DNA from 2 places in the Mycobacterium sp. DL440 genome. Region 1 is predicted to be linked to the other one. Evidence: riboswitches for the same ligand, from Rfam matches in the RefSeq annotation. Region 1 holds a riboswitch; the other holds the start of a gene.

Region 1 (15,974 bases):
TCGCCGCGTTCAGTGACATCGAATATTGTTGCCAGGTCCCGGATTTCGGTGTAGACGGCATCCATGCTGAACGGGGCGCTGCGGGCGCCGTCACCGTTGACCGAGGTCTTGCCTTCGCAGTCGCTCGGTGCCAGATAGGCCGGCACGCCCAGCTGTGCGAACTGGTCGTGGTCGGCGACACCGCCGGGTCCCAAGGTGCCGCCGAAAGACGCCGACACAAAATCGGGTTCCGTGTCGAGCACCGTCTCCAGCGACGGCTTGTTCACCGCCAGCCGTGGCACCCGGGCATTCTCGGCCTCGAGGCCGGGGCGGACCGGGTCTGTCCAGGTTGCGGTGCCGACCATGCGGTCCGCCAAGCCGAGCGAGAGCAGGATCTCGGTAGAGCCCTGGTTCAACGACACCGCCCGCTGCGGCGGTGCATCGATCACCACCTGCCTGCCGCAATTCTGCACGGTCAGTGGATATCCCGGCGCGGCGGCGGTGCCCGCGGCCGGAACGGCCGTCTGGGCACACCCCACCGGCAGCAACACACCGACCACAGCCACGATCAACCGGACCGCAACCTTCATTGGGCCAGCCCGAATGCCTTGAAACCAGCGGCGAGTTTCTCCAGCGCATCGATCTCACGGATTCCGGGGTCGAGTTCGGACCCGGACAGTACGACATAGCGCTTGTGGCGCACGGCGGTCATGTTCCTGGTCACTGGATTCGATTCCAGGAACTTCACTTTCGCGTCCAGAGCATCCCCGTCGACGCGCCTTCGATTGAGGTCGGCCAGCACCAGCACGTCGGGGTCGCGGTCGGCAAGTACCTCCCAGCTGACCTCCGGCCAGTCCTCGCGGGTATCGGCGAAGACATTGGCGACGCCGAGTTCGGTGGCGTACAGCCCGGGTGCCGAGCAGCAACCGGCCAGATACGGCGTCCGTAGGCCCGAGAACCAGAACGCGACACTGGTATCGGGCTCGGTGATCGACGGGGTGTGGTCCAGCCGCCGGGTGAGCCGGGCAATCAGGTCCTGGCCACGCTGTTGCACATCGAAGATCTGCGCCAGCTCGCCGATCTCCCGGAACAGAGTGTCGAGGGCCAGCGGTTCGGTGCGGGTGACGGTCTCACCGTCGACTGTCGCCCCGACGCAGACCGACGGCGACTGATACGTCGGGATTCCCAGCTGGGTGAACCGACTGCGAGCGGCGACCACCGCGGGCGTGAAGGTGTGCGCGCTGGCCGAGGTCACCAGGTCCGGCTCGGCATCGAGCACCGTCTCCAATCCCGGGTCGTTGTCCGCCAGCCGGGGCACGGTGGCATTATCGGCGGCGAGTTCGGGCAGCACCGGATCAAACCAGGTCGAACTACCGACCATCCGATCGGCGAGACCCAGTGCCAGCATGATTTCGGTCGAGGCCTGGTACAGCGATACCGCTCGCTGGGGCGGCCCGTCGAACGTGACGTTCACTCCGCAGTTCTCGATGGTGAGCGGATAGCTGGTGCGGCCGGCCCCGGCGTCCTCCCGGCTTGTCTCCCCGGGTGCCGGCGGCTCTCGGTGCCCACAGGCCACCGTGAGCGACAAGGTGACAGCCAACAGGGACACCAATACGGCGGGTACACGCACGCCCAAGACTTCCTTCGATACAGGGCTCGGTCGCGGAGCCGTCGACAGTCGTTCCCGCCCACAGGTAATCGGACTCGAGGCAGCGCCTCATACCGTTGCGCGTCAGTTCCGGCTTTTCACCGGATTCCCCTGTTGGTCGGTCTCCGCACTGTAACAGCCGCGATGCTGCGTGATTGCCCGCGCGCGACCCGGCCAAGACACCCGATCTGGAACCCGGCGGCGGCGTCGCTCCAGGCGCCACCCCACCGGACTCGGCGCAAACCTCGGGGCTGGGCGAACCCGCGCCGAGGCCCAGGCACAGGCACAGCCCCACATCGGTGGCCGCGATCATCGGGCTTGTGCTGCTAATCGCGGTATTCGTCGCGGTCGGCGTAGTGCTGATCATGAAGATGTCCGGCGTGTTCGATCAGCTTGACTGCCGGTCGATTTGCCTTACCGTGGCCGACGCCACATCGCAGTCATGACCGGCCCGCCGTCTGGCAACGGGATCTCGCCGGTGATCTCGAATCCGAACCGCAGGTAGTACGGCACGTTGTCGGGGTTGCTCGATTCCAGATACGCCGGAGCGTGTTCGGCGTCGACCCGGTCCAGTCGGGACTGCATGAGGGCGTGCCCGAAACCGCCACCGCGCACGGTCGGATCGCTACCGATCACCGCCAGGTACCAGTGCGGTTCCTCTGGATGGTGCTGCTTCATGAGCTCGACAACCTGCTGGCCTCGTCGCATATCGCGGCCGAATGCCAGCACCATCGTGGGCAGCATGCGCAGCTCTTCGCCGGGGGTCTGTTTCCAACGGCCCGGACCGTCCCACAAAGCTGCCGCGCCGATCGCGCCGTCGCGGACGGCCACTTCGGCACCGCCGCCTGCGAGGAAATGGTGGCGCGTGATCGCGGCGAACAGCCGAGGCAGCCCTTTGGAGCGGCGAGTGTCGTCGGCGAGGATCCACGACATCACCGGGTCGTGCTGGAAGGCCCGGCCCAGGACTGCGGCAACGTGCTTGACGTCAGACTTGTTCGGGGGACGGACATCGACGGCGGCCACCAGCCCACCATCGCACACGCCTCAACCCGATTTCGCGTCCGAAGCCCGTCGCGCGGCGCGATCAACGACCCTGGGTGATGTAGGCCTGCAGTTGTTCCTGCTCAGCCTCGAGTTCTTCCATCCGGGTCTTGACGATGTCCCCGATGCTGACGATGCCGGCCAGCCTGCCACGGTCGAGCACCGGAATGTGGCGCACCCGGTTCTCGGTCATCAATGCGCTGAGGTGATCGACGGTGTCACGGGGCGTGCATGTCGCCACCACCGTGGTCATGATCTCCGATACGGGCTGCGCCAACAAGCTGCTGCCACGTTCGTGCAGTTTGCGCACCACATCGCGCTCCGAGACGATGCCGGCCAAACCTCCGGGCCCCATCACGACCATGGCACCGATGTTCAGCTCGGTCAGCCCGGCCAACAGTTCGGTCACCGTGGTCTCCGGGGAAATCGTCACCACCGCCGTGCCCTTGTTTTTCAGCACGTCCGCGATTCGCATCGGCAGCCTCCGATCGTGATCCACCTCACACCAGGCTAAAGCGGTGTTCGTCAGTTAGGAAGAAGCCACGCCCGTTTAGGGCCGGAAGGGAGCCAGAACGGAGTAGGAATGGGGCCATGATCGAGGTCACGCTGCTCGGCACCGGTAGCCCAATCCCCGATCCGGAGCGGGCGGGGCCGTCAACCCTGGTGCGCGCCGGGGGCCAGAGTTTTCTGATCGACTGCGGGCGTGGCGTGCTGCAGCGCCTTGCCGCCGCGGGGTCAGGCGCCAACCAGCTCAGCGCGCTGCTGCTCACCCATCTGCACAGCGATCACATCGCCGACCTCGGCGATGTGATCATCACCCGCTGGGTGAGTACGTTCACCCCGGACGCTCCGCCCCTGCCGGTCATCGGCCCACCGGGCACCGCCGAGGTGGTCGACGCGACGCTGCGGGCGTTCGGGCACGACATCGGTTACCGCACCGCCCACCACGCTGACCTCACCGGCCCACCGCGGGTGGAAGTCCACGAGTACACCGACGCGGTGGTGTGGGACCACGGCGATGTGCAGATCCGCGTCGCCCCCACCGACCACCGGCCCGTGACGCCGACCATCGCTTTCCGGATCGAACACGGCGGGGCCTCGGTGGTGGCCGCGGGCGACACCGTGCCATGCCCCAGCCTCGATGCGCTGGCTGCCGGAGCAGGAGCACTGGTGCACACGGTGATCCGCAAAGACCTCGTCGAACAGCTTCCGATGCAACGGATCCGCGACATCTGTGACTACCACTCCTCGGTGGAGGAGGCGGCGGCCACCGCCACCCGCGCAGGAGTGGGCATCCTGATCCTGACTCATTACGTACCAGCGATCGCTCCGGGCACCGAGGACCAGTGGCGGGCACTGGCGGCCAGTGAATTCGACCGACAGATCGAGCTGGGCGACGATCTGCACCGCGTCCAGGTTCATCCCGGGGTGTGCACCAAGGCGCGCAGCTGATCTGCCGCGCCCGCAACACAATCGAGGTCGGCGTCAGTCAGCGGCCGCCCGCGGGCGATCACGACAACGTGCTGGATCCCCAAGTCGGCCAGCGCGTGGCAACGCTCGACGAGTGCGTCGGACCGATCGCCGTCGTGAAGAGCCGTGGTCACCGTACGCTCGATCTCGTCGGGTCGCCGTCCGACGTCCGCGCAGTGCCGATCGAGAACCTCGAGCTGTCTCCGGATCGTGGCGCCGCCGTCTGGGACGTCGAACAGGTTGCAAGCATCGCCGTACTGAGCGACCAGCCGCAGTGTGCGTCGCTCGCCGGTGCCGCCGATCAGCACGGGAGGATGCGGCGCGGTCACGGGTAGCGGGCTGCCAATCGGCTGCTGCGCGGTCAGATACGCACCGCGGTAACTCGTTTGGTCGCCGCGCCACATTTGCCAGGCCAACTGCAACAGCTCGGTCATCCGCTCGAACCGTTCCGCGGTGTCCGGCAGGAACAATCCCATCGCGGTAGCCTCGGCCGCGTTGTATCCGGCGCCGAGACCGAGCCACGCGCGGCCGTGCGAGAGCACGTCGAGCGTCGTCACCGCCTTGATCAACAGAGCGGGTGCCCGGAAGGTCGCCGCTGTAACCATCGTGCCCAGCCGGATGCGTCGCGTCGCCGCAGCGAGGTAACCGAGCACGGTATACGCCTCGAGCATCGGCTCGTCCATCCGGCAGGAGGGGTCAGCCTGCATGAGATGGTCGGCCGCCCACAGGGTATCGACGGCGGTGCCATCGAGGAACGTCGCCAGATCGGCGAGCCGCTCGTGAATCGCTTCCGGCCATGAGTAGTTTGTGACACTCACGCTGAGCTTCATGCGCGCCGCACCTCGGCCCGCCGCTTCGGCAGAAGCGCACCGGCGACGATGAGCCAGATGAGACCCGTGAACCGGGCGACCGGCAGGATCACCGCCGCTTCTGGCCAGATGAGCACCAGTGTCGCCACCTCGGCCAGCACCGCGATGGCCAGGCCGGCCCAGGCCAACGCCCGCGGCAACAGTCCGAGGACGAGGCTGGGCACCGCGACCCCGGCGATCAGCAGACCGAGTGCCACGATGTGCCCGACCCCGCCCGTGAGGAACACCAGGTAGTACAGCGCCCGGATCAGGCCGTCGTCGACGACCACCTCGGGCCGCGACATCGTCCAGCAGATCAGCCCTGCCAGCGCGAGGGCGCCGGAGGCGAGAATCCCGCCCGCCAGTGCGATCGTCGCACCGGGCGCGGTCACGCCGAGTTGCCGCAGACGTGTGCTCGCGGTGGCGGCGTAGATCGCCAGCGGTACCGACGCCGCGAACGCGCCCACCGCACTGGCCTGCACCGCCGGGTGGTGGTCATGGACATATCGAAGGACGTCTGCGCCCGTGCCGTACGGCAGCGGCATCACCCCACCGAGTGCGACGCCGACGGCAAGCCCGGCCAGCACCAACGCGAGCGAGGCCGCTGCCACCGGGGCCAGAGGCGGTCCGCCTTGTCGGCCTGCCGGTCGTGTGGACCGAATTCGATCTGCGATTGAATCGTTCATGTTTTGAACGATATGCCCGCATTCGCCCGACGGCAACAGGCTGAATGTTTCCAGTCGTGAACCATTTGATACTGATACGGTTTCGGCATGGAACCTGGCCCGTCGGACACCGTGGCATTCCTGCTGGCACAACTCGGCCACCGGGCGGCAACACTGTTCGCCGAGCAGATGGCAACGCTGGAGCTCACCCCGCCGCACGCCGGCATTCTGCGCGCCATCGGCGGCCAGCCGGGACTCAGCCAGCAATCCCTGAGCACCCAGCTGGGCCTGCTACCGAGCCGGGTGGTGAGCTACGTCGACGATCTCGAGGACCGCGGCTACGTCGAACGACGCCGCAATCCCGACGACCGCCGGCTGCACGCGCTGTTTCTCAGCACCGCAGGAAAAAAGACCCTGCGCCGCATCGGAGAGCTGGCGCGCCGGCACGACGAGCGCATGACCGCCGGTCTCGATGCGGCACAACGAGACAACCTCCACGAGCTGTTGCAGACTCTGGCGGTTCAACATGAGCTGGCCCCGCACGTGCACCCCGGCTTCCGCAACCTGGGCCGCCCGGGTGCGGGCCCGATCAAGCCAGCCGGGTGACCTCCACGACCACGTCGAGATCCGTCGACCCCTCACCCGAATAGATTCCCTTGAGCGGGGCCACATCCGAGTAGTCCCGACCCACGCCCACACTGACGTACTGCTCATTGATCTCGGAGTCGTTGGTCGGGTCGTAGTGCCACCAGCCTCCGGTCCACGCCTGGATCCAGGCGTGGCTCTGACCGTCGATGGTGTCCCCCACCTCCGCGTCCCCGATCGGATGCAGATAGCCCGACACGTACCGCGCCGGAATCCCCATGGACCGCAACGTGATCAACGACAGATGGGCGAAGTCCTGACACACGCCTTTGCCCTCGCGCAACGCGTCCAGGCCCGAGGAGTGCACCCCGGTGGTACCAGGCACATAGTCGAGTTCACTGCGCACCCACTGCGCCACCGCCCCGACCGCCTCGAACGGGTTGTGGTCCTTGGCGATCCGCTGTCCCACGCGCGTGATCCGCTTGCTGTGCGGTGTGTAATGGGTCGGGCTGAGCACCTCGTCGAACCGGTCGATCACGGCCTCGGTGCCCAGATCATCCCACCCGGCGAGCTCCTCGGGTTTCTCCGCGACCTCCGTCTCGACCACCGAGGATCCCGAGACCTCCAACTCGGTGTGGGGAGCGTGCAGATCGAAGGCCGTCACCGCCGTACCCCAATAGTCGACATACCGATAGGACCTGGTCGCCGGGATGGTCTCGACCCGGTTCAGGATCACGTTCTGACGCGAATCCGACCGCGGGGTCAAGCGGGCCTCGTTATAGGACGCCGTCACCGCCGACCGGTACGCATACCCGGTCGAATGCACCACGCGCAACCGCCACATCTAGACCTCGCCCTCCTCGATCACAACCACATCGCCAAGCCCGGCGTCGGTCCAGGCCACCCACGGGGCGGAGTGGAAGTACTGCAGTGCCAACGCTTCTCCGACATCGCGGCAGGTCTTCTGCAACCCGGCCAGCCGGGCATCCAGGGATTCCAGCAGCGCGCCCGGCTGCAGGAACTCGAGCTCACTGCGCGCCCGGCCCAACAGCCGCTGCGCCTCGGCGGTCGCCCCCAACCGGCTGTGCGGCCGATTGAGCAACTCGTCGAGACTGTGTTCGGCCAACCGCAGCGAATAGAAGATCGACCGGGGGAACAGCCGGTCCAACAGCATGAACTCGACCACGCGACCGGCGTCGAGCACACCACGGTAGGTACGCAGATACGTGTCATGGGCGCCGGCCGACCGCAGCAACGTGACCCAGGCCGGTGACGACCCGCTGTCCCCGACCCGCGACAACAGCAACCGGACGGTCATGTCGACGCGCTCGATCGCGCGGCCCAACAACATGAACCGGTAGCCATCGTCGCGGCTCAACGTCGAATCGGCCAGCCCCGCGAACATCGCCGCGCGGCCCTCGACATAGGACAGGAACTCGTGCGGGCCCAGTCGTTTGGCCGCGCGCTCCCGCTCGGCGAGCGCGTTGTAGGTGGTGTTGAGACACTCCCAGATCTCGGTCGAGGTGACTTCGCGGGCCCCGCGGGCGTTCTCGCGCGCGGCCGAGATCGAATCGACGATCGAGTTACCGCCGCTGTCGCGGCTGAACGCCACGACGTCGGTCAACGACCACACGTCCAGACGCCGCGCCGGCGGCTCGATACCGAGCACCCGCAGCAGCGTGCGTGAGGCGACGTCCGGGTCGACACTGGAGTCCTCCAGCAGCTGATGCACCGTGACATCGAGGATGCGTGCGGTGTCGTCGGCCCGTTCCACATAGCGCCCGATCCAATACAACGACTCGGCATTGCGCGCCAGCATCTACTCCCACCCCCTGCTACTACTGCTGTTGTTGGGATGACGAACCATCAGGCGCGCCATCACTTTTGGGCCCCTGGTCGGATTCGGGCAGCGACCGCACCACCTCGGCCGCGGCGAGCTCGCGATCTGCCGCCGATGTCCGCGACGCCAGCACCCAGGTGTCCTTCGACCCACCGCCCTGACTGGAATTGACCACCAGAGACCCTTCCGGCAGCGCCACCCGGGTGAGCCCGCCGGGCAGCACCCAGACGTCATTGCCGTCATTGACCGCGAACGGGCGCAGGTCCACGTGCCGGGGCGCCAGCTTGTCGCCGATCTGGGTGGGCACGGTGGACAGCTGCATCACCGGCTGGGCGATCCAGCCGCGCGGGTCGTTGCGGATCTTCCTGGCAACCGCGGTCAACTCCTTGGCCGAGGCGTCCGGGCCGAACACGATGCCGTACCCACCCGAGCCTTCCACCGGCTTGATGACGAGTTCGTCGATCCGGTCGAGCACCTCCTCCCGTTCGGCGTCCAACCAACAGCGGTAGGTGTCGACGTTGGCGAGTACCGGCTTCTCCCCGAGGTAGTACTCGATGATCGTCGGGACATAGGTGTAGACGAGCTTGTCGTCACCGACCCCGTTGCCCACCGCACTGGAGATCACGACGTTGCCGGCCCGGGCCGCGTTGAGCAGGCCGGCCACCCCGAGCACCGAGTCGGGCCGGAACTGCATCGGGTCCAGGAACGCATCGTCGATGCGGCGGTAGATGACGTCGACCTGACGCTCGCCCTCGGTGGTGCGCATGTAGACGGCGTTGTCGCGGCAGAACAGATCGCGGCCCTCGACCAACTCGACCCCCATCTGCCGGGCCAGCAGCGAGTGCTCGAAGTAGGCCGAGTTGTAGACGCCGGGCGTGAGCACCACGACGGTCGGGTCGGCGACGTTGGTGGGTGCCGCGTTGCGCAGCGCCCGCAGCAGGTGCGAGGAGTAGTCACCGACCGCGCGCACCCGGTGGGTGGCGAACAGATTCGGGAAGACGCGCGCCATGGTGCGCCGGTTCTCCATCACATAGGACACCCCCGACGGCGACCGCAGATTGTCCTCCAACACTCGGAAGACACCCAAGGCGTCACGGATCAGGTCGATACCCGCAACGTGGATACGCACCCCGTTGGGTGGGACGATGCCCGCGGCTTCACGGTGGAAGTGCTCGCACGAGGTGACCAGCCGACGCGGGATCACGCCGTCACGCAGAATCTCCTGCTCCCCGTAGACGTCGTCGAGATACATCTCCAGCGCCTTGACCCGCTGGATGATGCCGCGTTCCAGCCGGGACCATTCGACCGCCGAGATCACCCGCGGCACCAGGTCGAGCGGGAACGGCCGCTCCTGGCCCGACAACGAGAACGTGATCCCCTGATCGATGAACGCCCGGCCCAGTGCGTCCGACCGCGACCGCAACTCCGAGGCGTCCGACGGAGCAAGCTCGGCGAAGATGCTCCTGTACGGTCCGCGGACGTTGCCGGCGCTGTCGAACATCTCGTCGAAGGCCTCGGAGTAGCGGCCCAGTCGGTTGTAGCCGTCGAAGACGCCCTGATGTTTGGCCCGGCGCGTCGAAGCCGCGCGCCGCCCCGCCGCGGCCGACCCGTTCGTCTCGGCTGCCTGCGCGCGGGCTGTTCTCGGGCTCACCCTCATCATGCTGCCCCACCTGCCGGCATTTCGCCGGGCCAACGGGGCAGCCCGTTTCGGCAGGCCAAAGGGTGGTTGAGATGGTATTAGGGCCGTAAATTGGGGCGTCGGCGGCCGGCGTTTCGGCTGCACCGCTTTGGGAGTTCGGACGCCTCGCTGGTACCCTGAACAGTCGCTGCCCGCAGTGCGGGTGTGCGCACCCAGACTTCGGTAACCCCAGCTAGAGAATTACGAAGGAATTTTTACGTGGCCAACATCAAGTCGCAGGAAAAGCGCATCCTCACCAACGAGCGTCGTCGGCTGCGTAACCAGTCGGTGAAGTCGTCGCTGCGTACGGCTGTGCGCGGCTTCCGCGAGGCTGTCGAGGCGGGCGAGAAGGACAAGGCTGCCGAGTTGCTGGTGTCGACCAGCCGCCAGCTCGACAAGGCCGCCAGCAAGGGTGTCATCCACGCCAACCAGGCTGCCAACAAGAAGTCGGCCCTGGCCGTGGCGCTCAACAAGCTCTGATCTTTCCGGGACTTACCCGAGCAATATCGCCGGTTCACCGGGTGGCGAGTTCCGCCACCCGGCGTACCGCTGTCTCAAGGGCGTAGTCGGCATCTGCCGCTGCGCCCTTTACGTCTGCATTGAGCGTGGCGACCACCCGCATCGCCTCGGCCACCGAGTCGCGTGACCATCTGCGCGACTGCTTCTGCGCCTTCTGCACCCGCCAGGGCGGCATCCCCAGTTCACCGGCCAGCCGGTACGGATCCCCGGAGAGCGGGCCGACCCGTGCGATCGTGTGCACCGCCTCGGCCAGCGCATCGGCCAACACCACCTGGGGCTCACCGGCCAGCATCGCCCATCGCAACGCCTCGGCCGCGCCGGCCACATCGCCGGTGACGGCCTTGTCGGCGATGTCGAAGCCCTTCACCTCCGCCTTGCCGCTGTGATAGCGACGCACCGCTACGGCGTCGACCTGGCCGGCCGTGTCGGCCACCAGCTGTGAACACACCGCGGCGAGCTCACGGATGTTCGATCCGACCGCATCGATCACCGCGGTCACCGTGTCGTCGGAGACCTTGACCCGCAACTGGCGGAACTCGGCACGTACGAAATCCGCACGCTCTGCCGGTTTGGTGATACGCACACACGGATGCACCTGTGCGCCAAGCTTTTTCAATTGATCGGCCAGCGCCTTGGCCCGCCCGCCGCCGGAGTGGATGACGACCAGAACGGTGCCGGGGGGCAGATCTGCTGCGGCCGAGGCGATCAGGGCCACGGCATCCTTACCCGCCTCGGCGGCGGCCTCCAGCACCACCAGGCGCTCCTCGGCAAACAGCGACGGGCTCAGCAGCTCGGCGAGCTCACTGGTGCTGACCTCGCCCGCCCGCATCCGGTCCACCGGAACGTCATCGGAGCCGGCCTGCTGGCGCAGCGCCCGCAGCACCGCCCCCACTGCTCGTTCGACCAGCAGTTCCTCATCGCCCAGAACCAGGTGCAGACCGTCGATCTGTTGACTCACACCGATGATCGTGTCACGCCTACCCGACAGCTCCGACCACCTGGCCCGCCAGCGCCCAGGCCAGCAGGCCGAGCACCAAAGCCGCCAGTCCGCGACGCATCCAGCGCAGCCGCCACAGCACCGTCAGCGCCACTCCTCCCAGCGCTACCGACACCACGCCGGCCAGCCCCGAGGGCGACGGCAGGGCGGCCGCCGGGAGCGCCGAACCCCACCGTGCCACCGACAGCAACCACCACAGCTCCGGTCCGGTGAACCGGATCAGTAGTTGGGCTCCGCCCGGCCAGACCGCCGAGCACACGGCCGCCGCGGTACCGAGGACCGTGATCGGCGGAATCACCCCGGCCACCGCGAGATTGGCGGCGACAGCCACCAGGCTGACGGTCCCCGAGATCCCGGCCACCAGTGGGGCGGTGACCAACTGGGCCACCACCGCGACGCTGACCGCTGCCGCCACCGGGCGCGGCCAGCCACGGGCCTGCAGCCGGCCCGACCACACCGGGGCGAGGACGACGATGCCTGCCGTCGCACACACCGACAACGCGAACCCGACATCGACCGCAAGTTCGGGGGTGGCGGTCATCAGCGCGATCACGCTGGCCGCCAGCGCCGGCACCGCCTGTCGTCGCCGATGGGTCAACACCGCGAGCAGCGTCACCGCACCCATCACGGCAGCCCGCAGCACGCTGGCCGAGGGCTGCACGACGATGACGAAACCGACCAACCCGGCGCCGGCGAGCAGCACAGCCGCACTCGGCCCGACCAGTACCGCGCTGAGCAACAGCGCTCCCCACACGATGGTCACGTTGGCCCCCGACACCGCGGTCAGATGTGTGAGACCCGACGTGCGGAACTGCGCGGTGGTGGTGACGGTGACCGCCGAGGTATCCCCCAGCACCAATGCGGGCAGCATGGCGGCCTGATCGGCGGGCAGTACCGCACGGGCCGCCTCCGCGAAGCCGGCCCGGATCCGTTGGGCGATGCGCTGTACGGCCGAGGCCTCCCCCAGCGACGGCTGTCCCGACGCCGCCAGCACGGCAACACTCAGGTCCCTGCGGCCCGGGCGCCCCAGGGAGGCCCGGAATGTCGCCGGACGCCCCGGGCCTACCTCGCCGAAGCCCGCTGGAGCGAACACCAGGACTCGGCCCGACATCGGGACCTGATCGACCCGGCGCAGCTCGGCCCGGAACATCATCCGACCGCCCTTGATCGTCCGCGGTGTCTCGGCAGGAACGACCTCGACCGTCGCAGTTCCGCCGTAGAGACGACCGAGCGGATGATGTTCGACCTGGTGCACGCGCAGTCCGACAGCCACGGTGAATCCGGCCGCGATGGCCGCCACAGCCAGAACCGCAGCGGCGACGCCCGTACCGTCACTGCCTCCCCACCGTGCGGCCAGCCAGGTCAACCCCACGGCGCCGAGGCCCACCACCACCGCGGCGCCCGGATGCCAGACGATTGCGGCGGCCGACACCGACCACGCGGTCAGGGCGGCCGGGACGAGGCGCAGATCCAGTGGCTGCCCCGCGGCCCACCCGTCGCCGGTCTGCCCGTCCCTGTCGGAGGCATCACGCCCGGACCAGCTCACGCAGTTTCTCCAGCCGGGCCGGGCCGATGCCGTCGACGTCGCCGAGTTGATCGACACTGTCGAACCGGCCGTGGGCGGCCCGCCAGGCCACGATCGCCTCGGCGGTCACCGGGCCGACACCAGGCAGCGTGTCGAGGTCTTCGACCGTCGCCGTGTTGAGGTCCACCGGCCCCGACGGCGCCCCGGCCTTGGCTTTCGGAGCCCCTCTTTGCGATGCACCGGGTTGTGTCGGAGCCGGCGGGTCGCCCGCGACCGAACTGCCCATGGTCGTCGGTTGTCCCGGCGGCGCGTCGACACCGACCACGATCTGTTCACCGTCACCGACCCGGCGGGCCATGTTCAGCCCGATCAGGTCGGCACCATCGAGTGGCCCACCGGCGGCTTCCAGCGCATCGGCGATCCTCGCCCCGGGCTGCAAGGTCACCAGCCCGGGCTTGTGCACCAGGCCGACCACGCTGACCACCACCGGTCCTGGCGGGGCGTTCGCTTCCGGTGTCGGGCCTGCCGACGAAACCATTTGCACCGGTGGCAGATTCGCCGAGGCGACCGGCGGTGGCTGCTGACGGATCAGGGTGAAAACGGTGACCAGAATCGCGAGGACCCCGACACCGGCCAGCACCAGGGCCCCGGCGCGGCCCGGGTCGGCGCGCACCCTGGTCAGCCAGCCCGGGCCGTCCCCCGGCGCGGTATCGGGCAGCCATCTCGACAGCGCGCTCTCAGACGCGGTGTCCTGGTCGGCGCCGCCGCCTTCTTCGGTATCGGGATCATCCCCACCACCCGGACGGCCCCCACCCAGGCGACGGAGGCGCTCCACCGCCAATTCGGTTCCCATGCCCGCGACGGTAGGTGCGGGTCACGACGATTCCGGGCTCCCCGACCTTCGGCACCGGCCGACTGTGGATGAATCTCGCGCTGTGGATTACCTATCCCACCGACCTGGTGGAGGGGCGCTGGGGCGTGGCCCGTTCCAGGTATCGCAGCAGTTCCACCGGGAACGGCAGGACCACGGTGGAGTTCTTCTCCGCGGCCACTTCGACGACGGTCTCCAGCAGTCGCAGCTGCAGGGCCGCCGGGTCCGCGGACATCACATCGGCCGCCGCGGCGAGTTTCTCGGACGCCTGCAGTTCGCCGTCGGCGGTGATGACCCGGGCCCGCCGCTCCCGCTCCGCCTCAGCCTGACGCGCGATGGACCGTTTCATCGAATCCGGCAGCACGACGTCTTTGATCTCGACCCGGTCGATGTGTATCCCCCAGCCCACCGCAGGGTTGTCGATGAGCAGTTCGAGGCCCTGGTTGAGCCGCTCGCGGTTGGACAGCAGGTCGTCCAGATTGCTCTTGCCGATGATCGACCGGAGCGAGGTCTGCGCCACCTGACCGATCGCCGACATGTAGTCCTGCACGTCGACCACGGCCCGTACCGGGTCGAGCACGTTGAAGTAGATGACCGCATCGACCCGCACGGTGACGTTGTCGCGGGTGATGCCGTCCTGCGCGGGGACCGGCATCGTGATGATCTGCATGTTGACCTTCTGCAGCCGGTCCGCGACGGGAATGAGCATCGTCAGGCCGGGCTGCCTGACGTTGTCGCGGACCCGGCCGAACCGGAACACCACACCGCGTTCGTACTGTCTGACGACCCGGATGTTGCTCAAACCCAGCCAGACCAGGGCGATGGCGCCGGCCCCCGCCGATGCGAGCGCGTAGAGCATGTCCATGATCTGACCTCGATTCATGGCTTCGCGGGGCGAACTCGCCCCACAGTTCGATTGTGCGACGCCGGCGAGTCTCCCGCCAGCAGGGACCGGTGCGCCTACCGCGGGTGAACAAGTCCCCGATAGTGTCTAGAGTCCAGCGCAGGGCTCAGCGACGGAGGCGATCATGACCGCAGTGGGTAGGCCGATTCGGGTCATCCAGTGGACCACCGGCAACATCGGACGACGCTCGCTGCACGCGATCATCGGCCGCGACGACATGGAACTGGTCGGCGTGTACGCCCACGGCGCGGACAAGGTCGGTGTCGATGCCGCCGAGTTGGCCGGCTGGCCCGAGCCCACCGGCATCAAGGCCACCAACTCCATCGACGATCTGATCGCTCTGAAACCCGACGCCTGCTGCTACAACCCGATCTGGCCCAGCATCGACGAACTGGTCCGCCTCCTGGAGGCCGGGATCAACGTCTGTTCCAGTGCCGCCTGGATCACCGGCGGCAAGCAATCCCCCGAAGACCGGCAGCGAATCGAGAAGGCTTGCCAGACAGGTAATTCCACGATTTTCGGCAGCGGGGCCCACCCCGGCTTGACCAACATGATGGGCATGGTGCTGTCCAGCGCATGCGAGAGCGTGGACGAGATCCGGATCACCGAGTCCGTCGACTGTGGGGTCTACGAATCGGCCGGAACCATGGCCGCGATGGGATTTGGGCAGGATCCCGAGACGCCCGGGCTGGCCGAGAGTGTCCGTCTCGAGAGTGAGGTGTTCGCCGAGTCGGCGGCGATGATGGCCGACGCCATCGGCGCCAAGCTGGACCGGATCACCTTCGACGTCACGTTCACCGCGGCCACCGATGATTCCGATCTGGGGTTCATGCAGATCCCCAAGGGCACGGTGGCCAGCGTGTTCGGTTACCACCGCGGCTGGGTGGGCGACAAGAATGTCGTCAGCGTCGGATTCAACTGGATCATGGGCAATCACGTCACCCCGCCGAAGCCGGTCGCGCACGGTCACGTGATCCAGGTCTTCGGCGTCCCCAACATGCGCACCGTCGTGTACTGCCTGCCCTCGAAGGACTGGAGCGAGGTCAGCCTCAACGGGCTCGGCATGATCTACACCGCGCTGCCGGTCACCAATGCGGTGCCCGCCGTGGTGGCCGCGGCGCCCGGCATCCTCACGCTCAAGGACCTGCCGCCGGTGACCGGCCGGTTCGCCGGCTGACGCCCGCCGCGACGTCGGCTCCGCCGACGATGCCCGTTGCGTCGGCTCCGCCGACGATGGCTCGCAGGGCCGCGACGTGACCGTCGAACGCCACCCGGCCGGCGTCGGTGAGCCTGGCGTGCACCTTGTGGCGGCTTCGGTCTAGGCGCCGCTCGGTGATCACGTACCCGGCGTTCTCCAGAACCGACAGTTGTTTGGACAACGCCGAATCCGAAAGCCCCAGGGTC
Region 2 (15,974 bases), 150 kb from region 1:
TGCGGCTGCCCTCGTATCGGCCCGACGCGAGGCGGCTGCGGCCTTCGGCGACGACGCCCTGTTCCTGGAACGATATGTGTTGCGGCCCCGCCATATCGAGGTGCAGGTGCTCGCGGACGGACACGGCAACGTGATACACCTGGGCGAGCGGGAATGTAGTCTGCAGCGCAGGCACCAAAAGGTCATCGAAGAGGCGCCCTCGCCGCTGTTGGACCCGGCCACCCGGGCCCGTATCGGCGCGGCTGCGTGCGACACCGCGCGTAGTGTCGACTACACGGGCGCCGGCACGGTGGAGTTCATCGTGTCCGCCGATGCGCCCGACGAGTTCTTCTTCATGGAGATGAATACCCGGCTTCAGGTGGAACATCCGGTCACCGAAATGGTCACCGGAGTCGACCTGGTGGAACAACAGGTCCGCATCGCGGTCGGGGAGAAGCTCGCGATCGGCCAGGACGACATCATCATGACCGGGCACGCGATGGAGGCTCGGGTCTATGCCGAGGACCCGGCCAACGGCTTCCTGCCCACCGGTGGGCAGGTGCTCGGACTGCGTGAGCCCAAAGGGCCCGGGGTTCGGGTGGATTCCGGCCTCACCGCCGGCACCGTCGTCGGCAGCGACTACGACCCAATGTTGTCGAAGGTCATCGCCCACGGCGCCGACCGAGCGGCGGCGCTACACAAGCTGGACCGGGCGCTGGGCGATACCGCGGTACTGGGTCTGACCACCAACACCGAGTTCCTTCGCTTCCTGCTGGCCGATCCTGATGTGGCCGCGGGCCGGCTGGACACCGGCCTGTTGGACCGTCGGGCACCGGATTTCGCGCCCCAGGCCCTCGGCGATGCGGAGTTGATCGCGGCGGCGGCCTACCAGTGGATCAGCAATTGGACCGAGGCCGGCGACGACCTGTGGGCCCGTCCGACAGGCTGGCGGGTGGGTGGGCGTGCCCCGGCGGCCTTCCGGCTGCGGGCCGGCGACCGCACCGATCACGTATACCTCTCCGGCAATCCCGACCAGGCCAACGCCACGGTCGAGAACGGTGAAACCCACACCGTCAGCGCGGCTTTCGTCGGTGATCAGTTCACCGTCACGCTCGACGGGATGCGCGCCGAGTACCTGGTCGCCACGCAGCTGAGCGGCGGGACCGGCCAGCTCTGGCTCTCCGGTGCCGGGCACAGTTACGTGGTCGAGGAGGTGCGCGAGGCGCCGGTGCGGCCCGACGACGAGCACAGTGGCGACGCCGAACTCGTCAGTCCCATGCCGGGATCGGTTGTCGCCGTGGGCGTTGAGAGCGGTGCCGAGGTTACCGCCGGGACCATGGTGGTCACCGTGGAGGCGATGAAGATGGAGCATGCCCTGGCGGCACCCACCGACGGTGTGGCCGAACTACTTGTCGCCGTCGGCGACCAGGTCAAGGTGGGCCAGCCGCTGGCCCGGATCACCGCTGCAACACAGGAGAGCGAGCAATGACGGACTTTCTGTCCACCGGCACCCTGCCGGATCACTACGCGGAACTGGCCAAGTCCGTCCGCGACTTCGCGCAGAGCGTGGTCGCGCCGGTGGCTGCCAAACACGATGAGGAACACTCGTTCCCGTACGAGGTCGTCTCCGGCATGGCCGACATGGGGCTGTTCGGCCTGCCGTTCCCCGAGGAGTACGGCGGCATGGGCGGCGACTACTTCGCGCTGTGCCTGGCCTTGGAAGAGCTCGGAAAAGTCGACCAGAGCGTGGCCATCACGCTGGAGGCCGGGGTTTCGCTGGGCGCCATGCCGGTGTACCGCTTCGGCAATGACGCCCAGAAGCAGGAGTGGCTGCCGCTGCTGGCCAGCGGCAAGGCGTTGGGTGCGTTCGGCCTGACCGAGGCCGGCGGCGGCAGCGACGCCGGCGCCACCAAGACCACCGCCAAGATGGACGACGGTCACTGGGTGATCAACGGCTCCAAGCAGTTCATCACCAACTCCGGCACCGACATCACCAAGCTGGTCACCGTGACGGCCGTTACCGGTGAGGCCGACGGCGGCAAGAAGGAGATCTCGTCGATCCTGGTGCCGGTGCCCATCGAGGGATTCACCGCGGAACCGGCGTACAACAAGGTCGGTTGGAACGCCTCGGACACCCACCCGCTGAGCTTCGACGACGTCCGGGTGCCCGCCGAGAACCTGCTCGGTGAACAGGGACGCGGCTACGCCAACTTCCTGCGCATCCTCGATGAAGGCCGTATCGCCATCGCGGCGCTGTCGGTCGGAGTCGCGCAAGGTTGTGTGGACGAGTGCGTCAAGTACGCCAAGGAGCGTCAGGCCTTCGGCGCCGCCATCGGCACCTACCAGGCCATCGCCTTCAAGATCGCCCGGATGGAGGCCCGCGCCCACACCGCCCGCGCCGCGTACTACGACGCCGCGGCGCTGATGCTGTCCGGCAAGCCGTTCAAGAAGGCGGCATCGGTGGCCAAGCTGGTGTCCAGCGAGGCCGCGATGGACAATGCCCGCGACGCCACCCAGATTTTCGGCGGCTACGGATTCATGAACGAATACCCGGTGGCACGTCATTACCGGGACAGCAAGATTCTCGAAATCGGCGAGGGGACAACGGAAGTGCAGCTGATGCTGATCGCGCGGGAGGCGGGCTTGTGACCTCAGGGGAAGAACGGTCCCAGAAAGTAATAGAACAGCGCGGGTTGTGGTTCGAGGAGTTCGAGATCGGGGTGCGCTACCTGCACCGTCCCGGGCGCACCATCACCGAGGCCGACAACGTGCTGTTCACCACGCTGACCATGAACACCCAGGCCCTGCACCTGGATGCGGCGTTCGCCGATGCCCTGCCACCGTTCAACGCGCGGTTGGTCAATTCGATGTTCACCCTGTCCACGCTCGTCGGCTTGTCGGTGGCTCAGCTGACCCAGGGCACCATCGTCGGCAACCTCGGATTCTCCGAGATCGCTTTCCCCAAGCCGCTTTTCCACGGTGACACGCTGTACGCCGAAACCGAGATCACCGAGAAGCGGGCATCCAAGAGTCGGCCGGGGGAGGGCATCGTGACGTTGGCCCACACCGGCCGCAACCAGCACGGTGACATCGTGGCCACGGCGTCGCGCAAGACCATGGTGCGGATGCGTCCGGAGGGGGAGTCGTGACATTGCAGGCACCAGGCCCGGGCTGGCTGTTCTGCCCGGCCGACCGTCCCGAGCGGTTCGAAAAGGCCTCGGCGGCAGCCGATGTGGTGATCCTCGACCTCGAGGACGGGTGTGCGGCCAAGGACCGTCCAGCCGCCCGTCAGGCCCTGATCGACACCCGGCTGGACCCGGCGCGGACAGTGGTGCGGGTCAATCCGACCAACACCGCCGACCACGAGCTCGACCTGAAGGCGGTAGCGGCGACCGACTACACCACGGTGATGCTCGCCAAGTCCGAGCACGCGGATCAGGTGACGGCTCTGGCGCCGCTCGATGTCGTGGTGCTGATCGAGACGCCGCTGGCCGCGCTGAACGTGGTGGAGCTGGTGCAGCCCGACAACGCCGTCGCGGTGATGTGGGGGGCCGAAGATCTGTTCGCCGTCACCGGTGGCACCGCCAACCGCCGGTCCGACGGTACCTACCGCGACGTTGCCCAGCACGTGCGGTCGCAGACCCTGCTGGCCGCCAAGGCTTACGGGAAGCTGGCGCTGGATTCGGTGTATCTCGACATCAAGGATCTCGATGGCCTGCGGGCAGAGTCCGATGACGCGGTCGCGGTCGGATTCGACGCCAAGGTGGCGATCCACCCGACGCAGGTCGCGGTCATCCGCTCGGCCTACGCCCCGACCGAGGAACAAATCGCCTGGGCGCGGGCGGTGCTCGATCGGGTGGCGACCGAACGTGGCGTCTTCCAGCACGACGGTCTGATGGTCGACGCTCCCGTTTTGCGCCGCGCCGAACGCATCGTCGCCCTGGCCCCCTAGCGTTTCCCCGCCGAGCAGACGCTGCGGTACCCCGAAACCGCTCATTTCGGGTACCGCAGCGTCGGCTCGCGCATGAGGGCACCCGACGCCGGCCTTGTCCGACACGCGTCCCATCCGTTACCGGCGATGGACGCGGCCCAACCCGATTCGAGCGCATAATGGCGATATGCCCCAGTGCTGCGACGGGCCGAGCGGATCGTCTGACTAGCGCCACACCCAGGCATTAGCCAGAGGCCCCTCACCAGGGGTTTTGCCCGTACCGCCGCCGCTCTGAGCACCTCATGGTCTGGCGGCGCAACATGCCGTCACCCGAGAAGGAGGCGGTATGGCTGTGTCACCTACCGGGCGGGCTCCCGCGCCGTCGAGTGTCGATCTGGATCCGGTACGTCTGGTGGACGCAGACGGGTCACCCACCGGCGAGATTCGCTACAGCCGCGATCTGCCTCACGAGACCCTGGCTTGGCTCTACGAGTCCATGGTGGTCACCCGCGAACTGGATACCGAATTCATCAACCTGCAACGCCAAGGTGAGTTGGCGTTGTACGCGTCGTGTCGCGGCCAGGAGGCCGCGCAGATCGGGGCGACAGCCTGTCTGCGCAAGACCGACTGGCTGTTCCCGCAGTACCGGGAGATCGGCGCTTTCCTGCTGCGCGGGATCACCCCGGGACAGATGGGCGCGGTGTGGCGGGGCAAATGGCACGGGGGCGTGGAGTTCATCAGCCGTTGCGTTGCCCCGATCGCGATTCCGATCGGCACCCACGGGCTGCACGCGGTCGGCGCGGCGATGGCCGCCCAACGCCTCGGCGAGGAATCGGTGACCGTCGCCTTTCTCGGTGACGGCGCGACCAGCGAGGGCGACGCGCACGAAGCGCTCAACCTGGCGTCGGTTTTCAATACGCCGTGCGTGTTCTTCGTGCAGAACAATCAGTGGGCGATCTCCGTGCCGGTGTGCCGGCAGCAGGCCGGGCCGTCGATCGCACATCGCGCGATCGGCTATGGCATGCCGGGGGTCCGTGTTGACGGCAACGACGTGCTGGCCTGCTATGCCGTGATGGCCGAGGCGGCCGAACGGGCCCGCCACGGCGTCGGTCCCACGCTGATCGAGGCGGTCACCTACCGGATGGGCCCGCACACCACGTCCGATGATCCCACCCGCTACCGGTCCGCGAGCGAGCTCGACGACTGGCTGGCCCGCGATCCGATCGCGCGCTACCGCACCTACCTCCAGACCGTGGGCGTGCTCGACGACCGTCTGGACCAACGTATGGCGGCGCGGTCCCACCGGCTGTGCACCGAGCTACGCGACACCATCGTCGGAGCCGCCGACGCGGATCCAGCCGAGCTGTTCGACTCGGTGTATGCCGAGATCACCCCGGATCTGGCACGCCAACGCGATCAGTTGTTGGCCGAACTGGCGAAGGAGGCGTGAGACCCATGACTCAGATCATCGATCGTCCTGCCGCTCAGGGTGATTCGCCGGAGCCGTGGGAGCCTGCCCTGACCCAGCTCAAGATGCCCCCAACGTCGGGGTCCGTGCCGATGGCCATCGAACTGACGATGGCCGCCGCGATCAACCGGGCGCTGCGCGACGCAATGGCCGCCGATGAGCATGTGCTGGTGTTCGGTGAGGACGTCGCCACCCTCGGCGGAGTCTTCCGGGTCACCGAGGGGCTGGCCGAAACCTTCGGTGCCGACCGGTGCTTCGACACTCCTCTGGCCGAATCGGCGATCATCGGTGTTTCCATCGGCCTGGCCATTCGCGGTTTCATCCCCGTGCCGGAGATGCAGTTCGACGGATTCAGCTATCCGGCCTTCGACCAGATCGTCAGCCACCTGGCGAAATACCATATGCGCACCCACGGTGACGTGAACATGCCTGTGACGGTGCGGATTCCGTCGTTCGGTGGCATCGGTGCGGTGGAGCACCACTCGGAATCCACCGAGTCGTACTGGCTGCACACCGCCGGCCTCAAGGTGGTCGTGCCGTCCACCCCGTCGGACGCATACTGGCTGCTGCGGTACGCGATCAGTAGTCCGGACCCGGTGATCTTTCTAGAGCCCAAGCGGCGCTACTGGGCCCGCGAACTCGTCGACACCAGCTCGCCGGCGCCGCCGATCGGCCGGGCCGCGGTGCGACGCAATGGAACCGATGTCACGGTGATCACGTACGGCGGGCTGGTGGGCACCGCGCTCAACGCCGCGGACCTGGCCGACGATCGGGGCTGGAGCCTCGAGGTGGTCGATCTGCGCTCGCTGAACCCACTCGATTTCGAGACCGTCGCCGAGTCGGTGCGACGCACCGGGCGGGCCGTGGTGATGCACGAGGGGCCTCGGACCCTGGGCTTCGGGGCCGAGCTCGCGGCGCGGATCTCCGAGGAGTGTTTCTACGACCTTGAGGCACCCGTGTTGCGCGCCACCGGTTTTGACACACCGTACCCGCCGGCCCGGCTGGAGAAGGCGTGGTTGCCCGGCGTCGACCGGTTGCTCGACTGCGTCGAGCGTGCGCTGGAACAGCCGTGAACCGGGAGTTTCTGGTCCCTGATCTCGGCGAGGGCCTACAGGACGCCACCATCACCAGCTGGAGTGTCGCGGTGGGCGACACGGTCGGCCTCAATCAGACACTGTGCACCGTCGAGACCAACAAGGCCGAGGTGGAGATCCCCAGCCCGTTCGCCGGGCAGGTGCTCGAACTCGGTGGCGCAGCGGGGGATACCTTGACCGTCGGCTCGCTGCTGGTCCGGATCGATGCAAGCGAGCCAGTCGCTACCCCGGCCAGTCCGGCGAAATATGGCGCGACACCGCGTAAATCGGTACTGGTCGGGTACGGCGCTGACGACACCATGGATGCCAGTAGACGTAGGCCGACCGCGGGCAGCCCGCGGGCACGTGCCAAACCACCCGTGCGCAAGCTGGCGGCCGATCTGCACGTGGACCTCGATACGTTGAGTCCGGGGTCCGGCCCTGAGGGGATCGTCACCCGCGACGACGTGCTGGCCGCCGCGGGCAGTTCGGAGATTCTCGATGTCGGTGGTGTTCAGGCGGCCATGGCGCGACGGATGTCTTTGTCACACAAGGAAATCCCCGATGCCCACGCCCGTGTCGATGTCGACTGCGCCGCCTTGTTGCAGCTGCGGGACCGAATCCGGGCCGCCGATGCGGAGTTGCCCGTCACGCCGTTCGTATTGACGCTGCGGCTGCTCGTCGTGGTGCTGGGACGGCACCAGCTACTGAACTCCACGTGGCTGGAAACCACGGAAGGCGCTCAGATTCACCGGCATCCGGCCGTACATCTGGGCTTCGGGGTGGCCGCACCGCGCGGCCTGTTGGTTCCCGTTATCCGTGACGCGCAGGCGATGACGACCCGGCAGTTGGCGGGCACCGTGGCCGGCCTGGTGGAACAGGCCCGAGCCGGCACCCTCAGTCCGGCAGAGCTGAGCGGGTCGACATTCACCGTGTCGAACTTCGGCGCCCTCGGCCTGGACGACGGTGTGCCGGTGATCAACTATCCGGAGGCAGCCATTCTGGGCATGGGCTCGATCAAACCGCGCCCGGTCGTGGTGGACGGGGCGGTGGTGGCCCGCCCGACCATGTCGTTGACCTGTGCCTTCGACCACCGTGTCGTGGACGGTGCTCAGGCCGCCGCGTTCCTGGGTGACCTGCGCGCACTGCTGGAGGCACCCGAGCTGGCGGTGATGGACCTCTAGCGGAGAGCTGTAATTGCTACTTGCGTTTGGCGGCGGCCAAACGCGCTGCAAACTCCGGGGATTCGATGGAGCGGGCCTGCGGGCCAAGTTCGATGTCGACGGCGGCGCCATGTTGATCGATGTCGACTGTCCCGGGATTGGCGGTGGCCCGCATCGAGGCCTTGGTGGCGATCACCACGTCGCGTGGAGCGCCGGCGGGGCCTGCGGCGAGCATGCGGGCAGCACCCACCGGATCCTCGGCGATCGACAGCGCCAATCCGTGGCGGACCGCGGATTCGGCGTCGAAGCGCATGCCGAACAACAGGGCCGCTCGGGCTACCTGCGGGCCGACGGCGCGCTGCAGCATCCAGGTGGCTCCGCCGCCGGGATGGATACCCAGCTTCTGGAACCGGGGATCGAACAGCGCGCCCGGGCCCGCGATGCGGACGTCGGCGGCCAGCGCCAGGTTGAGGCCCGCGCCGACCGCGGCGCCGTTGACCGCGGCGATCGTCGGGAGCGTGCAGTGTGCGACCGCCAGAAACCCGTCGTAGATCTTGCGCAGCCCGTCCTCGGTGGCCTCGCCGAGCGCGGTGAGGTCGGCGCCGGCACAGAACGCTTTGCCGGCACCGGTGACGATCACGGCGTTCACATCGGGGTTGGCCTCGGCGGCCTCAACCGCGGCGCGCAGGGCGGCCGACATCTCGAAGGTCACCGCATTGCGGCGATCGGGATCGTTGACGGTGATGACTGCGATGTGATCGTCGACGCTGACCAACACTGAATCCGGCACGAAGTCACCCTAACCTCCGTGCGCATCGCCCCGGGACCGTCACGCCAGAGTGGCGCCTGCGCTCCGGTGCCACTCTGGCGTGACATTCGTGGGCGGTAGCCACAGATATTCATCGAAACGTCAGCCGCGGGGCCACGTGGTCGACTTTCTGGCCATCGGCCCAATGCCGGTGTTCAACGTCGCGGATCTCGCCGTGCTGGCGGGCGTGGTCTGGTTGATTGCATTGTCGCTGTCGGGTTGTCCGTTAAACGGCGCCACCCGAACCGTGGGGCCGCATGCCTCCACAACCTGATCCTTCCGGCGGTCGGATCGGCTTATGGCCAGTCTTTTCGCTGCAAAGGCTCGTGGGAGATGTTGTGTGGCAGCCTGATTCAGGACGGTTACGAATTCGAACCCTCATCCGGGCACTGCACATCCACGTAGACCGTTACTTCTGACTTGGGCAGGGCCGGAGTGCTGCGGTTGGGGTTGTGGATCGAATTGACCCGGCACAGTGACAGCGACAGCGTGCTCTTGCCGCCGACCCAGTTGATCGCTACGTTGTAGCCCTCGGCGCTCAGGGCGGAGATGGTTTCGTCGGCCCGTTGATTGCTCTGCGGGTCCGCCGCCGCCAATGGAGCGCCCCCGATTGCAATGGCCGGAATGAGCACGGCAAATCCGATGACAGTCGAAATTCGTTTTCGTGCCAGCATGTCGACCCTCCCGGCGGTCGGATCTCATGCTGCTGCTCTCACTGGTAGCCCCGACCGTTACCAGTCAGTGTATTCCCGATGTACAGAAAGTTAACAGAAAGTTAGCAAAATTTGTCCATCGACAATTGCCAAGGAGACCGGCTGAGTGGGGTGTTGGGGCAGAAGGGAAATCGGGCAGCATCCAGGGATTGCCGGATGCTGCCCGAATGTCTATGGAGTTATGGAGCAGGCGGTGCGGGAACTGGCTCCGCCGGGGGTGGTGGCGGTGCCCCCGGTGCCGGCGGCGGCCCTGCCGGATCGGGGAGGTTCTCACCGAGACCCTGCGGAATATTGGTTCCGGGCGGCGGTGCAGTGCCCGGAAGTGGTTCGCCGAGTTGCTCTTTGGGCACCTGACCGAGCAATGAGCCACGCAGATTCCCGTTGTGGGACATTTCGCGCATCTGTCGAATGAAGTCGAGCCCGGAGATGTCTGCGTTCTCCTGGCCCGGTGCCACGCCGACCACCGTGCCTTCACCGGGCGCCGACGGCTTCTCGTTCTGGGGAAAGAAATGTCCGTTGTTGAACGCCCTGAGGTTGGGCGTCTCGGTCGGTGGCGGCCCACCCGGTGCCGACGGAGATGTGTATTGGCCCAGCAGCGCGCCAGGACTCATGTCAACCCCGTTTGGGACGCCGAGTCTGCCGGGTGCCGTTTCGGTGCCGGTCTGGCCCAGAACCGATAGACCGTTCGGCCCCAGCGGTGCACCCATCACGGGCACCGTCGCTCCGGGCGGTGCCGGTTCAGGAGCCGGTGCCGGGGCGGCGACCGCGGGTGCACCTGGAACCTCCGGCGGTGCCGGGTCGGCGGCGGCGGTTGCCGAGCAGACAACCGCCGCGCCGACCGTGAACAGCCCGGCCGCGGCGAGGGTGGCCATCGCGTTCTTGACGGTTAGCGCGCCAGCCGAATTCTCGCTCATGCCTCCGTGTTTCGCTTTCACGTCCAGCCCGTCAGACTGCCTTGGTGACGCCGTAATAAGCCACCACATCGTCGGTGTCGGTGGTGGAACTGGTCAGCGTCGCGTACGAGCGCAGGAAGGACTGGCCCACGCAGCCGTCAATCTTGATGTGGACGTCCTTCACCGTGACGCGTACCGGCGCCGCCTTGAACGACTTCTTGTTCACCGAGACATTGGTGACGGTGCCGGGCTTGGCGTGGATCTCGATGGTGCCCGACATCGGCATGCTCACACCGGTCGGAATGATGCCTGCCAGCGTCGATCCCGACGTGCTGAGACCGATCGAACCGATGAGGCGGACCTGGCCGAGTTCGATGCCGCAGCCGATCTGGTAGCCGGTGTCCAGGGTGCCGCCGTTCAGCGACGTTGACCCGCCGCCGGTGACGGTGCCGGTGAACGTGGCCGCGACCAGGTATTCGCGAGACGATGCCGCGGTGGTCAGCGGCGCTACGGGCAGCTGACTCTCATTGGCGGCGGACACCGTGAGCTTCCACCCGTCCGGGGTGGTGACGACGCCCGGCTCGGCTGAGGCGACGAGTCCGTTGTCCGGAGGTGGGCCGGCGTCAACGGCTGGGTCCGCCGGCGGCGGCGGTGGCGGGTCGGCCGACGCAAGCGGTGCCAACGCGGCCGGGACCAACAGACATACTGCAGCCAGGGTGGCGAAACGATTCAACATGCGGGAACTTGTGCCTCTCATGGGTTTCGAATCCGAGGGATCAACGTCGTGATCGGTGCGAGTCATGGTCGGTGTCAGACGGCCTTGGTGACGCCGAGGTACGTGATGACGTCGTCGGTGTTGTCGGTCGAGCTGGTCAGCGTCGCGTAGGTGCGAATGAACGACTGCCCCGCGCACTGATCGAACTTGATGCGAACGCCCGTGATGGTCACGCGGGTACCGGTGCCCTTGAACGACTTCTTGTCGATCGGGACGATGGTGACCGTTCCCGGCTTCAGGTACACCTTGCCCTGCAAGCTGATACCGGTGCCGGCGCCGACATCGCCCGCGGACCCGGTGAACGGGATCTTGAGGCTCGGCGAAAAGCTGAGCCCGGGGTTGATCTCCGTCTCGTCGCTGATGATGCCGCAACCGATCTGAGCCCCGGCCTCCAGCGTGCCGCCGGTCAGCTTGGTCTTGCCACCGCCGGAGACCTTCCCGTTGAAGGTGCCGCCGACGAGGTACTCACGTGACGAGATCGCGGTGGTCAGCGGGGCGACCGGCAGCAGGGTCTCGTTGGAGCCGACCACGGCCACGTGCCAGGGCAAAACGACTCAACATGCGTGAACTTGCGCCTCTCGTGGTTTTGGGCCCTGTCCTTCTGCGACGCGCCGTGGTCGTCAGAAGCCAATGGGCCCAAGGAATCTGTCGCGACGAATCATTAACCGGTCGCGTTTCGAATTGGTGAACAATGTCCCAACAGCTGCCACCGCGTTTCCGTCCGGCTGGAATTCCCGAACCTGTGGGATTGCTGGGAAATAGCTTGCGCGGCAGCGCATTACATACATGAGGCATCGGAGACGACGGCCAGCACACGATGGACGACCGTTAGGGGCAACAGGTTGGCCGGGTGTTCACCTTTTGGACATGTGAACCCCCGACGGTGAGGTGATCCGGGGGGACGGCAGATGCGTCGATGAGGCGCGGACGTCAATTGTGGCGCTTGGCGCCGAACTGCTATCCGACTGACGGAGGAATCGTTGAGGTCGTCTCAGGTGTATGAGCGAGGGATCGCTTCGCTGCTCATTGCCTTCAGCATTGGGTTCGGTGCCATGCCCACGGCACTCGCCGAACCCGGTGATGAGGCCGGCGCTCCGGGGCCGTCCGCGCCTGGCGTACCCGAGTTGCCTCCGGTGACGCCGGCTGCGCCGGTTGCGGTCCCGGTGCCGGTTGCGGGCACGGATGACCCTGGCGTGCCGGCGGTTACGGCTTGCTCGACGTTTGCCGACGCTCTTGATTCGGCATCGACCTTCTACGGCGACTTCGCGGATTCCATTGAAGGAGTGGAGCGCCCCGACTACGGGGATCCAACGATCAGCACCACGAACACGAGTGGCCGGACGGCCCTGCGCGAAGCCGCCTCGTCGGCGATGAATGCTGCTGGCACACCGGGACTCTCGCCCGACATTGCCAACCCGATGCGGTCATGGTCTTTCGGTGCCACGAAGCTGCTGCTGAAGATGGGGCTGCGGACCGGCGGTCAATCGCTCAATGACACCGCCACCCAGCTCAACACCGACGCCAACAATGCGCAGATGGCCTGCGCCGCCGCAGGCACGCACGCCTGACATAGAGGATTACTGTGATCCGCCTTTCGATTTCGTTACTCATGCTCGTGCTGCTGGCAACTAGTTGCGCCGGCCGCGGTGACGCGCCACTGGGGCCGCCGAAGGACGTGCCCAAGTCGGCACTAGAAGGACTGCTGCTGAGCACGGACGAGGTCAACACCCTGATGGGGACCGAGGGGATGACGGCGCACCCTCCGGTCACCGAGATGGGCGACCATCGCAACCTCCTGCCCAACTTGAACTGCCTCGGTGCCTGGCAGGTCGACGAGGCCGCCATCTACGAAGATCACTGGGCTGCTATGCGCCAGGTGCTGCTGCGCGCGCCCGACAACGACAACTGGAACAACCTACTGGTGCAGTCGGTGGTCATCTTCCCGTCGCCGCAGGACGCCGACGATTTCCTCAACCAGTCGGCAGACCGTTGGTCCAAGTGCACCGACCACAAAGTGAACATCACGCTCAACGGTGACCCGCTGCCCAAATGGAAGAGCGGCCAGCTCACCCGGACCGAGGACGAGCTCACCCTCCCGTTCACCCGCGTCAACGGGGACCAGACCCGCGCCTGCCAACGAGCGCTGGCCGTCGCCGCCAACCTCGTCATGGACATCCAGGCCTGCAAGCCAGACGGCTCGACGGTCACCCAGGCCGCCGATGTGGTGGACAAGATCAAGGCCGCGATGCCTCGGTGAGCGGTGCTCACCACCAGGTAGTCTGAGCCGCGCAGCTGGTTTGTCGGCGCCGGAGTGTTTGGCGGTGCCGGTATCGAGCGCCGCAGGCTGATTCAGATGCGACGTGAGAGGGAACCCGGTGAGAATCCGGGACTGTCCCGCAGCGGTATGCAGGAACGACCGCCGTCATCAGCACTGGCACGCAGGGATCTGCGGCTGGGAAGCGACGGCCAGTAGGTGCACGGCTTTCGTGCGTGCCTGTGAGTCCGAAGACCTGCCAGCCGTACCGGGCGCGCCGCGTCCGGTGGTTCATCGCCTCGCGGAATAGGCAGTGGCCGAAGGCGGTCCACTCGAGGTGGGTGGCTGCGTTCGGTTCGACGTCTCCTGGCGGTGGCCATCCCCGCACGTTGAAGGACGTCGTCATGAGTACAACCGCAGCACCATTCTTCACCGCCACCATTCTCGGGTCGCCCCGAATCGGCCCCCACCGTGAACTCAAGCGCGCCGTCGAGAAATACTGGGCCGGCCGAATCGATCGTGACGAACTCGAGTCCGTCGCTGCTACTCTGCGCCGCGACACCTGGGCGTCGCTGGTTGCCGCCGGACTGGACTCGGTCCCGGTCAACACCTTCTCCTACTACGACCAGATGCTCGATACCGCCGTTCTGGTGGGTGCCCTGCCGACCCGGGTACACGGCATCGCCGATGATCTCGACCGCTATTTCGCTGCCGCCCGCGGGAACGACGACATCGCTCCGCTGGAGATGACCAAATGGTTCGATACGAACTACCACTACATCGTGCCCGAACTGGGTCCCGACACGTCGTTCGCGCTCGATCCGACCAAGGTGCTGGGTGAGCTGGAAGAAGCACGGGCGCAGGGGATCCCGGCCCGGCCGGTGATCGTCGGCCCGATCACCTTCCTGGCGCTGGCCAAGGCGGTCGAGGGAGCCGGTGCCCCCATCTCCCGGTTGGACGAGCTCGTCGAGGTCTACGCCGAACTGCTGGGATTGCTGGCTGACGAGGGCGTCGGTTGGGTCCAGTTCGACGAGCCCGTGTTGGTGACCGACACCCTGGACGACACCGCCGAGCTTGCCGAGCGGACGTACTCGCGACTCGGTGCGCTGAACAAGCGGCCTTCGGTGTTCGTCGCGACGTACTTCGGGGAGCTGACGGATGCGCTGCCTGCGCTGGCCCGCACCCCGGTCGAGGGCATTGGTCTCGATCTGGTGGCCGGCTCCGCTGCATCGCTGGCAGCGGTCCCGGAACTGACCGACAAACTCCTGGTGGCCGGTGTGGTCGACGGCCGCAACATCTGGCGCACTGACTTGGGCGGGACGCTGGCAACCCTGGCCGCGCTGCGGGAATCTGCGGCGGCGGTGGCAGTCTCCACGTCGTGCTCGACGTTGCATGTGCCGTATACGCTCGATGCGGAGCCGGATATCGATGCGGCGCTGCGTAGTTGGCTGGCATTCGGGTTCGAGAAGGTCACTGAAGTGGTGGCCCTGGCGCGCGGTCTCGGACAGGGGCGGGACGCGATCTCGGCTGAGATCACCGCGTCCAACGCCGCCATCGAGTCGCGCAAGTCCGATCCGCGACTCAACAACGGCCAAGTCCGGGAACGCATCTCGGCGATCGCCGCCTCCGGCGCCACGCGTGGACCGGCCGATCAGCGTCGCGTCGCCCAGCAGGACCGCCTGAAGCTGCCTGCTCTGCCCACTACCACGATCGGGTCCTACCCGCAGACCTCGGCCATACGTATTGCCCGAGCCGATCTCAGGTCCGGCAAGATCGACGCCGCAGAGTATGAGCGCCGGATGAAGGCCGAGATCGCCAATGTCATCAAGCTGCAAGAGGACTTGGGACTCGACGTGCTGGTGCACGGCGAGCCCGAGCGCAACGACATGGTGCAGTACTTCGCCGAGCAGCTCGACGGGTTCTTCGCCACGCAGAACGGCTGGGTGCAGTCCTACGGCAGCCGGTGCGTGCGCCCGCCGATCCTCTACGGGGACGTGGCGCGACGGAAGCCGATGACGGTCGAGTGGATCACGTACGCACAGTCACTCACCGACAAGCCCGTCAAGGGCATGCTCACCGGTCCGGTCACTATTCTGGCCTGGTCGTTCGTCCGCGACGATCAGCCGCTGGCGGACACCGCCGCGCAGGTGGCCCTGGCGATTCGGGACGAGACCGTCGATCTGCAGACGGCCGGCATCGCGATCATCCAGGTCGACGAGCCGGCGCTGCGCGAGTTGCTGCCGCTGCGTTCGAAAGACAAAGAGGCGTACCTGAACTGGGCGGTGGAGGCCTTTCGGTTGTCCACCTCCGGGGTGGACGATTCCACCCAGATCCACACCCATCTGTGCTATTCGGAGTTCGGCGAGGTGATCGGCGCAATCGCGGATCTCGATGCCGATGTGACCTCGATCGAGGCGGCCCGGTCACACATGGAGGTGCTCGGTGACCTCAACGCTGTCGGTTTCTCCAACAGCGTCGGACCTGGTGTCTACGACATCCACTCACCAAGAGTCCCCGGGGTCGAGGAGATTGCCACGTCGCTTCGGGAGGCGCTCGATGCTGTTCCTGCCGAACGGCTCTGGGTCAACCCGGACTGCGGCTTGAAGACCCGTACCACCGACGAGGTGACCGAGTCGCTCAAGCACCTTGTGGACGCGGCGGTGAAGGTGCGCGCGGGATAGCGGGAGCGGGTCAGCTCGTGGCGGCCTGAGCATCCAGCCAGGCCACCAACGAGCGACCGGCTTCCAAGACGTGGCGTTCGGCGATGGTGCGGGCGGCCTCGGCGTTCTTGGCCTCCAGGGCGTCGAGTAGCTGCTCATGTTCGTCGAGCGAGTGCTTCTCATGCTCGGGAAACACTGTCAGGAAATTCGACGGCACCACCCGCGCGGCCTGCTTTATCTGGGTCAGCAGCCGTGGG

What was found. Region 1 has a riboswitch for cobalamin ahead of HBE63_RS14760 (ABC transporter substrate-binding protein). Riboswitches for the same ligand answer to the same signal wherever they lie in the genome.
Region 2: it holds a riboswitch for cobalamin, as region 1 does, so the genes downstream of both, metE (5-methyltetrahydropteroyltriglutamate--homocysteine S-methyltransferase) here and HBE63_RS14760 (ABC transporter substrate-binding protein) in region 1, are expected to answer to the same signal.

What each region holds. Positions count from the first base shown of each region.
Region 1 covers NZ_CP050191.1:3,055,602-3,071,575, forward strand. Annotated here, with positions in the region: gene HBE63_RS14755 (ABC transporter substrate-binding protein) at 1-569, opposite strand, end outside; gene HBE63_RS14760 (ABC transporter substrate-binding protein) at 566-1,615, opposite strand; cobalamin riboswitch at 1,651-1,783, opposite strand; gene HBE63_RS31445 (DUF6480 family protein) at 1,783-2,073, shown strand; gene HBE63_RS14765 (GNAT family N-acetyltransferase) at 2,042-2,650, opposite strand; gene HBE63_RS14770 (CBS domain-containing protein) at 2,712-3,143, opposite strand; gene HBE63_RS14775 (ribonuclease Z) at 3,260-4,120, shown strand; gene HBE63_RS14780 (TIGR03560 family F420-dependent LLM class oxidoreductase) at 4,087-4,956, opposite strand; gene HBE63_RS14785 (hypothetical protein) at 4,965-5,672, opposite strand; gene HBE63_RS14790 (MarR family winged helix-turn-helix transcriptional regulator) at 5,760-6,257, shown strand; gene HBE63_RS14795 (transglutaminase family protein) at 6,241-7,080, opposite strand; gene HBE63_RS14800 (alpha-E domain-containing protein) at 7,081-8,055, opposite strand; gene HBE63_RS14805 (circularly permuted type 2 ATP-grasp protein) at 8,075-9,736, opposite strand; gene rpsT (30S ribosomal protein S20) at 9,974-10,234, shown strand; gene holA (DNA polymerase III subunit delta) at 10,269-11,210, opposite strand; gene HBE63_RS14820 (ComEC/Rec2 family competence protein) at 11,251-12,744, opposite strand; gene HBE63_RS14825 (ComEA family DNA-binding protein) at 12,797-13,648, opposite strand; gene HBE63_RS14830 (SPFH domain-containing protein) at 13,740-14,531, opposite strand; gene HBE63_RS14835 (dihydrodipicolinate reductase) at 14,695-15,747, shown strand; gene HBE63_RS14840 (transcriptional regulator) at 15,707-15,974, opposite strand, start outside.
Region 2 covers NZ_CP050191.1:3,205,990-3,221,963, reverse strand. Annotated here, with positions in the region: gene HBE63_RS15500 (acetyl/propionyl/methylcrotonyl-CoA carboxylase subunit alpha) at 1-1,468, shown strand, start outside; gene HBE63_RS15495 (acyl-CoA dehydrogenase family protein) at 1,465-2,628, shown strand; gene HBE63_RS15490 (MaoC family dehydratase) at 2,625-3,128, shown strand; gene HBE63_RS15485 (CoA ester lyase) at 3,125-3,931, shown strand; gene pdhA (pyruvate dehydrogenase (acetyl-transferring) E1 component subunit alpha) at 4,257-5,360, shown strand; gene HBE63_RS15475 (alpha-ketoacid dehydrogenase subunit beta) at 5,444-6,451, shown strand; gene HBE63_RS15470 (dihydrolipoamide acetyltransferase family protein) at 6,448-7,635, shown strand; gene HBE63_RS15465 (enoyl-CoA hydratase) at 7,652-8,404, opposite strand; gene HBE63_RS15460 (hypothetical protein) at 8,541-8,696, shown strand; gene HBE63_RS15455 (hypothetical protein) at 8,785-9,096, opposite strand; gene HBE63_RS15450 (hypothetical protein) at 9,315-10,049, opposite strand; gene HBE63_RS15445 (MspA family porin) at 10,081-10,764, opposite strand; gene HBE63_RS15440 (MspA family porin) at 10,839-11,351, opposite strand; gene HBE63_RS15435 (hypothetical protein) at 11,856-12,371, shown strand; gene HBE63_RS15430 (sensor domain-containing protein) at 12,413-13,060, shown strand; cobalamin riboswitch at 13,112-13,336, shown strand; gene metE (5-methyltetrahydropteroyltriglutamate--homocysteine S-methyltransferase) at 13,462-15,738, shown strand; gene HBE63_RS15420 (GntR family transcriptional regulator) at 15,749-15,974, opposite strand, start outside.